Regions from separate parts of the Parabacteroides sp. CH2-D42-20 genome, predicted to be linked through region 2. Evidence: riboswitches for the same ligand, from Rfam matches in the RefSeq annotation. Region 2 holds a riboswitch; the other holds the start of a gene.
What was found. Region 2 has a riboswitch for cobalamin ahead of D7V92_RS15005 (sirohydrochlorin cobaltochelatase). Riboswitches for the same ligand answer to the same signal wherever they lie in the genome.
Positions count from the first base shown of each region.

Region 1: another riboswitch for cobalamin. It lies ahead of D7V92_RS00440 (TonB-dependent receptor); the one in region 2 lies ahead of D7V92_RS15005 (sirohydrochlorin cobaltochelatase).

Region 1 covers NZ_RAYG01000001.1:119,321-123,723, reverse strand. Annotated here, with positions in the region: gene D7V92_RS00445 (anaerobic ribonucleoside triphosphate reductase) at 1-1,177, opposite strand, end outside; cobalamin riboswitch at 1,440-1,641, shown strand; gene D7V92_RS00440 (TonB-dependent receptor) at 1,690-3,873, shown strand; gene D7V92_RS00435 (sirohydrochlorin cobaltochelatase) at 3,907-4,403, shown strand, end outside.
Region 2 covers NZ_RAYG01000024.1:62,120-66,522, reverse strand. Annotated here, with positions in the region: gene D7V92_RS15010 (TonB-dependent siderophore receptor) at 1-1,553, opposite strand, end outside; gene D7V92_RS15005 (sirohydrochlorin cobaltochelatase) at 1,701-2,618, opposite strand; cobalamin riboswitch at 2,746-2,943, opposite strand; gene aspT (aspartate-alanine antiporter) at 3,030-4,403, shown strand, end outside.

The DNA of each region.
Region 1 (4,403 bases), on a different contig from region 2:
AGGTCGCGTCGAGATTCAAGAAGTTCGGGAAGAAACGACGGGCGGTGACCTTGCAGGCCAATTGGTAAAGATCGTAGTTACGGTCTTCCGGCAGATAGCTTACGCCTCGTTTCTTTTTCCATATCTGGATCGGGAAGATAGCGGTCTCGCCGTTACCTACGCCTCTGTAAGTGCTTTTTAATAACTCCCGGATGATGCAACGACCTTCCGCCGAGGTGTCGGTCCCATAATTGATGGAGCTGAATACCACTTGGTTGCCTCCACGGGAATGGATCGTGTTCATATTATGGATAAAAGCCTCCATCGATTGGTGTACACGGCTTACCGTGCGGTTGATGGCATGTTGTATAATGCGTCTATCACCGCTTAATCCATCCAAGGTCTGTGTCTGGTAATCGTCGATAGGCTTATTATATAAGTGGGAGAAATCCTGTCCGTATAAATCCTCTAAGGTCTTTACTTCCTCGATAAAGCTATTACGTACGTAAGGTGCTAGGTAGAAATCGAACGCCGGTATCGCCTGTCCGCCATGCATCTCGTTTTGGGCGGTCTCTAGAGAGATACAGCCAAGGATGCTTGCGGTTTCGATTCGTTTAGCCGGACGTGATTCGCCATGACCGGCGGAGAACCCGTATTTCAGGATGCGATCCAACGGGTGTTGTACGCAGGTCAAGCTTTTAGTCGGATAATAATCTTTATCATGAATATGGAGGTAGTTGTTAGATACGGCTTCCTTGACCTCTTCGCTCAATAAATAGTCATCTACAAACGGCTTGGTGGTCTCGCTGGAGAATTTCATCATCATGCCGGCGGGTGTATCGGCGTTCATATTCGCGTTCTCACGGGTGATGTCGTTGGATTTGATATTGATAATCTCCAAGAACATATCCCGTGTTTTCGCCTTGCGGGCTACGCTTCGCTGATTTCGGTAAGCGATATATTTCTGCGCTACGTCCTTCCGGCTACTGGCCATCAATTCCAGTTCCACGGCATCTTGAATCGCCTCTACGGTCATTTGAGGTTCTCCCTTGAATGAGATATGATCTGTGATCTGGCGAATCAGTTGCATATCTTCTCCCTTGTCTGTATGCAACATGGCTTTACGGATAGCGGTTACTATCTTCTCCTCGTTGAAGCCAACGATACGCCCGTCCCGTTTAACAACTGTCTGTATCATGATGTCGATTAATTTGTGATTGATTATGCGTGCAAAGGTATCTTATTACACTATATGATTTTCTTTTTGGAAAACTTTTTGCTGATTAAATTATGTTAAGGTGTTAATTTGTAGTGCGTTGTGAAAAGTTTTGGAAAACTTTGTGTCTTGTATGATTGCTTTTGTTTTCCTTTTTGGCGATGTGGTGTGTTGTAAGCTTCTCTTTGTAAAGCTTTTAAAGAACATAAGCTGGGATATATTTTTGTTTATATAAAATAATTCATACTTTTGCCCCCGTTTTGGTGATGACGTAAAACCATCCGGTTTCGTCATAAAGAGGGAATCCGGTGTGAATCCGGAGCAGTGCCCGCTACTGTAAGCTTTTGTAAAGTAGAAAACATTTCTCATACCACTGTCTGTAAAAGACGGGAAGGTCGTTTTCTACGAGGTAAGTCAGGAAACCTGCCAAGCGTTTTTATTGCTGTTTTTCTCGGGGTCAGGAAAGCGGAAATATACATAATAACAAATCGTTTATGAAAAGAAAGTGTTTGTGCGCGGCTTTAGCTGTAAGTTGTGCGATAAACGTATCATTTGCGCAGGTACGTTTACAGGGTAAGGTCGTGGATGAAAGTAATGAACCAATTCCGGGCGCGAATATCCGCGTGTCGGAATCCTTGAATGGTACAACCACGGATGCTAGCGGAAAATTTGAGCTGAACCTTCCCGATGGTAGACATCGTATTCGTGTGACTTACCTTGGCTATGAGCAAGGCGTGTATCAAACGGATCACTCGGAAAAAGATGTCGTTATTAAGCTGAAAGAAAAGTATGTGAATATCGATCAAGTGGTGGTAACCGGTACCGGTTCGCATCGCCGCATGAGTAATTCCCCTATTCCCGTGAAAGTGCTTACGGGAAAAGACTTGAAAGAGGCGAGCGTAACCAATTTCCAAGATGCGATGACCAAGCTGAATCCGAGTATCGTATTTATGGAAAACGGACAGGGGGCTACGATGAATATGAACGGATTGACAGAGAAATACGTGGTTATCTTGGAAAACGGTAAGCGTTTGGCCGGCGATGATACCTATTCCCGTATCGATATGTCTAACGTAAAACGGGTAGAGATCTTGAACGGGGCCGCTTCCGCTTTGTATGGTAGCGACGCGATCGCCGGCGTTATCAATATCATCACGGATGATTCCCGCAATAAGGTGAACGTGACGAGCAATAGCCGTTATGGTAGCAAGAACCAATTCTTGCAGTCGGTCAACGCGGACGTGAATGTAGGGAAGTTCGGTTCATATACTTCTTATCAATATCAACGGGCCGATGGTTGGCAATTAAATCCCTATACGGAGAGTAAAGGCGAGTTGGTTCCTACCAATAAGCAAGCTTCCGAGGGATTTCACCGGAACGTGATCAACCAACGTTTCACGTACGACGTTACGGATCGTTTGTCTTTTTATGTGCGTGGTACTTTCTTCGGACGTTCCAGCGATCGTCCGATGCCGATGGATAAAGTGAATACGACCAACTATGATATGAGAAAAGAGACGTTCACTTATGGGGCGGGCGCTCAATACATGATTAATAAGAACTCTTATTTGAACGCTGATTATCTGTCGGACAATCATAGTACGTATAAGGATTTCTTTGATGGAAAGAAAAGCGGAGAGAGTGATATGACGAAACGGATTCATTACCATAACTTGAATGTCAAGGGAATCTTTCGTCTGGGCAAGTATAATAAGCTTTCGGCTGGTGCGGAGTTCATTAAAGAGTTACTGAGTAGCGAGACGGATAACATAGCGGGTAAAAGTATGTACACGACCGCGCTTTATGCGCAAGACGAGATCAATATCAATGAGCATTTCCAAGCGTACGCGGGTTTGCGCTATATTTACCATGAGAATTTTAAGAGTTATGCGACTCCTAACGTGGCTTTGCTGTATAAGGTAGGCGGTTTTAATTTCCGCGGATCGTATGCGGCTGGTTTCCGTACACCTGAATTGAAAGAGTTGTATACGGAATCGGAGAAGAAAGCGTCTGGAGCGACTCGCCTTACGATCGGTAATCCGGATCTGGACCCGGAGAAGAGCGACAATTTCACGTTGAGCGCAGAATATACGATGCGGTATTTTTCTTTGTCCGTGTCCGCTTTTATGAATAACGTACGTAGCATGATTAACTATAAGATATTGGATACGGCGGAACGGGATGCTTATAACACCGCCCATGGTACGGATTATGATGAGATACAGATGCGTGCGAATATCGATAAAGCGAAGATCAAAGGTATTAACGTGACCTTCAATAGTTATCTGGGAGCGGGCTTTACCTTGAATGGTGGCTATAGTTTCATGGATGGAAAGAACGTATACGAGGATGAACCTTTGGATAAGACCGTTAAGCATAGTGGTACGGTAGCGGCTATGTGGTCTCATACTTGGAATAAGTATAAGCTGAACGTGAATTTTAACGGACGTATCCAAGGGGAACGTTATTCTACTTCTTATGGATACGCACCGAAATATTCCTTGTGGAATCTCAATACGAGCCATACGTTTAGAGCCGGCGATTTCTTGTTGGAACCGGGAGTAGGTATCGAGAACCTTTTTGATTATGTAGATGATCGTCCCTTTAATTACAATTACGCTACATTGACCCCGGGCCGTACCTATTACGTCAGCCTTCTGGTCCGTTTCAAGCAGTAAACTGTCACATGTCAACTATTAACTAATATAATAATGTATAGGGGATTTTTACGATCCATGTTTGTTTGTTCACTCCTGCTCGGGCTCGCCTGTTCATTATGGGCGAAACCCGGGCGGGAGTTTTACGCTTCCGATATCCGGGAGAGCATGGAAAAGGGAGATAAGTTAGCGATCTTGATGGTACATTTCGGGAGTGCTTACCCGGAAGCTCGTACCCAAGTACTCGATGTGATGAACAAGCGTGTCAAGGAGGCTTTCCCAGACGTGGAAGTCCGGCAGGCTTATAGCGCCCGTAGCGTAGTGAGTCGGTTGAGGGCGCAAGGTGTTTGGGTTCAGTTGCCGGCGGACGCCTTGGTGGAGTTGCGTGATCAAGGGTTTACCCATGTAATTATCCAACCGACTATCATTATAGAGGGTGTGGAGATGGAAGCGATCCGCAAAGAGGCGGAACAGCGAAAAGGTTTGTTTAAGGATTTGCGTGTAGGTAATCCCTTGTTATATGATGATACCGATTATGAGGCGGTGATGAA
Region 2 (4,403 bases):
AGATAGACCGCTCCGAAACGATAAGTCAACGCCTTATTCTTTATCATATTGAAGCTTGAATGTTCCTCATACTCACGTCGTCCGGTAGGAGTTGTAGCGCTGGCGGACATATAACGGAAAAAGTCGTAACGTAGAGCGGCTAATACCTTCCATTGCTCGTTGAACTCAACCATATCTTGAAGATAAAGGCTGTTGGAATAATGATGCGTAACCGTTGCTTTCGAGAATTTACTGGTCATATATCCCATGCTATGCGGATCATAAACAGATACATGCGAATAAAGGCCGGGACCCTGAACATCATCTCCTAAATTATATCCCGAATAGCTGGTACGATTCAAGGCGACGAAAGAGTAACCTCCCATATACGTATGCTTTATCTCACCCGTCCTGAATTTACCGCTTAGCTCGAGCGTATTGGCTACCGTCTTGGCTATATGGGAGAAGCGAAGCGGGAAAGAAAGATATACACTGTCCAAACAGATATATTTTTTCTGGCCATTTTTCATATAATAATGATCATAGATCGGATCATCACTTTCGAGATAGTCGAGGGCTTCCGTCCCAAAATAGTTGATATCGTCGTTATTGTAAGAAAGGCGATCTGTTAGTTTTGCGCCGTTCCAAAAAGTATGTGTGTACTGCGTTGATATGTTCCAAGCGTGATTCTTCATAAAGTCGGACTCGTTATTGTAGCGAGCCTCACGGTCAAGTCCCGGTAGCATATCATTTTTATGGAGATATAACTGTCCTGTTTGCGCATTATATACATCATTTGCCATTAAATCGGGAAGACCAATCTCCGTTCCATAGAAGTCGCGGTTAAAACCTCCACGAACATCTAATAGGTCACGTTCCGTCATTTTAGCTTGCAATGCCAGATAACCGGAAAAGCGACGGTTGCCATTATCACGCCAGCCCTCTTGATCGGAAAAGTTGACATTGGCGTAATAATTGACCGGACCGACCAATTTACCGCCCATGCCAAGCGTCGCCTCTTTATTCTCGTAACTACCATAGGCCAATCGGGCGTTAACGCTCTGTTTCTCTGACGGGGATTTACGAACGATATTCAAGGTTCCACCTACGGCTGAATGTCCGTAAAGTACAGAAGCCGGTCCCTTTAATAATTCAATAGACTCGATACAGGATAGATCGGGTACGGGATAAGAGTTGTTTATTGCCGAACGTTCATCGCGGATACCGTCTATCATCATGATAGAATGATCGAAACCACGGATCGACAATTGTTGAAATGCGCCATAAGATGTCTGGAATCGTACGCCCGGCATAAAGCGTACCGCATCTTGGATATTACGGATACCTCGCAACTCCAAACTACTCGCCGTAATGCTATTAATTGAAATAGGAAGATATTTCATAGGTACGTCCAACTTCGTGATTTGTGGACGTGGCTTGCGTGCGGCGGTCGCTACGACTTCTTGAATATTGAATGTCGTATCGGCGAAATTCGTGTACTCATTCTTGTGTTGCGCCTGCATCGTACTGATACATAAGGCTGTCAACGGTAAGATTGTCAAAACTCTTTTCATATATTTAGCATTATAACTGTTTATTGTATGCATGTGAAATCCCTTTCGAAAGAAATTCCATTTTCCTTCGAATGAAAATTTAGTTTCTTTCGGAAGGAATTACTTTTTCTTCCGAAAGGAATAAAAAACATTGTGTAGTGAACTTTTTTAGTCCTTCTCTACCGCATAAGCTTTCTTCTTATCAACGATATCGATCATCTTATGTTTAGCCATGAAACGGGCATGTTCGATGAAGATCTTCTGGATATCCGGATTCTGTCCCAGACCTTCCATAAATACGCTTACCTCGTAGCCTTTCTTTTCCAATTCCTCTTTCCAATCACCGGCGATATCGTTTTTCGCATGGTCTCCGGCAACAAACATAAATGGCATCAACAAGACTTTCTTCGTTCCATTGGCCTTTACTTGGGCTACCATCGTATCAAAAGTAGGATAGCCCTCGATGGTTCCTACGGAATAATCCTTGAATCCCTTCTCCTTCAACATATAATCCAACATAGCATATTGGGCCGTCGCCGGTGTATAAGTGCCATGGCCTACCAATAAAGTAGCGCCTTCTTTCGCCCCATTTTTTATGATAGCGGCGATTACCGCCTCATAATCCTCCGGTGTATACAATAAAGGATTACCGATACGAATCTCCTTGAAAGAAGATTTCATGGTGGCAACATCCTTACGTAAGGATTCCATCTCGATACCTTCGATTATATTCGTGGATTGGATCAAGACATGTGTATAACCATCAGTCTTTAATTTTTCCAAGGCCTCGATCGGGTTCAGTTTCTCTACGCCACGAGCTTTTAAGCGGCGCATTACAATGCGAGAAGTCCATGCCTCACGCAACTCAACATCTTTGAAAGCTTCTTTCGCTTTTTGATTGATCGCGTCGATTGTCAAGGCACGGGTATCATCATGGGTTGTTCCAAAATGTACCATCAATAAAGCGGCCTTATCGCCCGGTTGTAAAGAGGCGAATAAATCGGATGCTACAAAATTCTCGCCATCGTGCGCACGACAAACTAGGCTGATGACCAGCAGGAAGAAAGATAGTAAGTGTTTCCTCATCATATGAATATATTAATAATTAGATTACATATCAATCCCACGGAGACAACGTATTATTCCGTCTCCAACATCTTTTAGATATAGGTGATATTTCTATCCTCTTAATTACTCCTAACCCCGGGAGGAATTAATCATTACTTCGCTTGGCAGGTTTCCTGACTGGCTCGGAAAGCAACCTTCCCATCTTTCTTAAGACAGTGGCATAGCAGAACGCTTTCCTTTTCAAGAGCTTCACAGTAGCGGGCACTGTTCCGGATTCTAACCGGATTCCCTTTTATAGAATTGTCGGTAGACAAACTCTATCACCTAAGCGGTCGCAAATTTATATAAATAATCCCGAAAAGTAACAACATCTTTCAAAGAATCCCTGTTTCAATAGCATCTTTTTTGTTTAACATCAAATAAATAGATATGGAATGGATAACTAATTTACTTCAACATTATCCGGAGCTAGCTATTTTCATAACCTTAGCTCTCGGTTTCTGGATTGGCAAGTTTAAGATAAAGAAGTTCACGCTGGGAACGGTTACCAGCGTATTATTGGTCGGTGTATTGATCGGGCAATTAAAAATCGATATAAGCGGACCGTTAAAGTCCGTCTTTTTCTTGATGTTCCTCTTCGCTGTAGGATATAGTGTTGGGCCACAGTTCTTCCGGGGATTGAAAAAGGAAGGTCTTCCTCAAATGCTTTTCGCCGCCGTCATGTGTGTGTTTTGCTTGATCGCTCCTTTTTTACTGGCGAAACTTATGGGATATAACGCAGGCGAGGCCGCAGGATTATTGGCGGGCTCCCAGACGATGTCGGCAGTATTAGGAGTTGCCGAAGATACGATCGGACAGATGAATATTAGCGATACGGATAAAAGCGCTATGGTCAACGTGATGCCCGTGGCCTATGCGGTAACTTATATTTTCGGTACGGCAGGATCCGCATGGTTGGTGAGTGATATCGGGCCACGTCTTTTAGGAGGACTCGACTACGTGAAAAAAGCCTGTAAAGAGCTAGAGGCTAAAATGGGAAATAACGACGAGAGCGAGCAACCGGGCTTTATGCCTGCCGCCCGTCCGGTAACTTTCCGGGCCTATAAGATTAGTAATGAATGGTTCAAGGAGGGTAAAAGCGTAAAGCAGTTGGAGGAATATCTGGACCAATTAGGACGGCATTTGTTCGTGGAGCGTGTCCGTATTAATAATGTACTAACCGATGTTAAACCGGATTTGGTTTTACATACCGGAAATGAGGTTGTCCTAAGCGGTCGCCGGGAATTCGTGATCGGAGAGGAGAACTGGATTGGCGACGAGGTCAATGACATTGAATTGCTCGATTTTCCGGCAGAGACGTTACCCGTACTAGTGATCCATAAGGAATACGTGGGGAAAAAGATCTGCTATTTACGCAATCAATCGTTCATGCACGGTGTTAGCGTCAAGTCCATAAGGCGTGCGGGTATCAATATCCCGGTCTTGGCCGCTACGGTGATAGATTCCGGTGATATGTTGGAATTGGTGGGTATGAAATCAGAGGTAAATAAAGCGGCTACGACTTTAGGATATCCCGATCGCCCAACCAATCAGACCGATTTGATTTTCGTGGGTATCGGTATTTTCTTAGGGGGAATTTTAGGTTCGCTCGCGATTCATTTCGGAGGTGTCCCGATCAGCCTGAGTACGAGTGGCGGCGCTTTGATAGCCGGACTCGTCTTTGGATGGCTTCGTTCCAAGCATCCGACCTTCGGGCGTATTCCGGAGCCTTCCGTCTGGATATTAAATAATTTGGGACTGAAT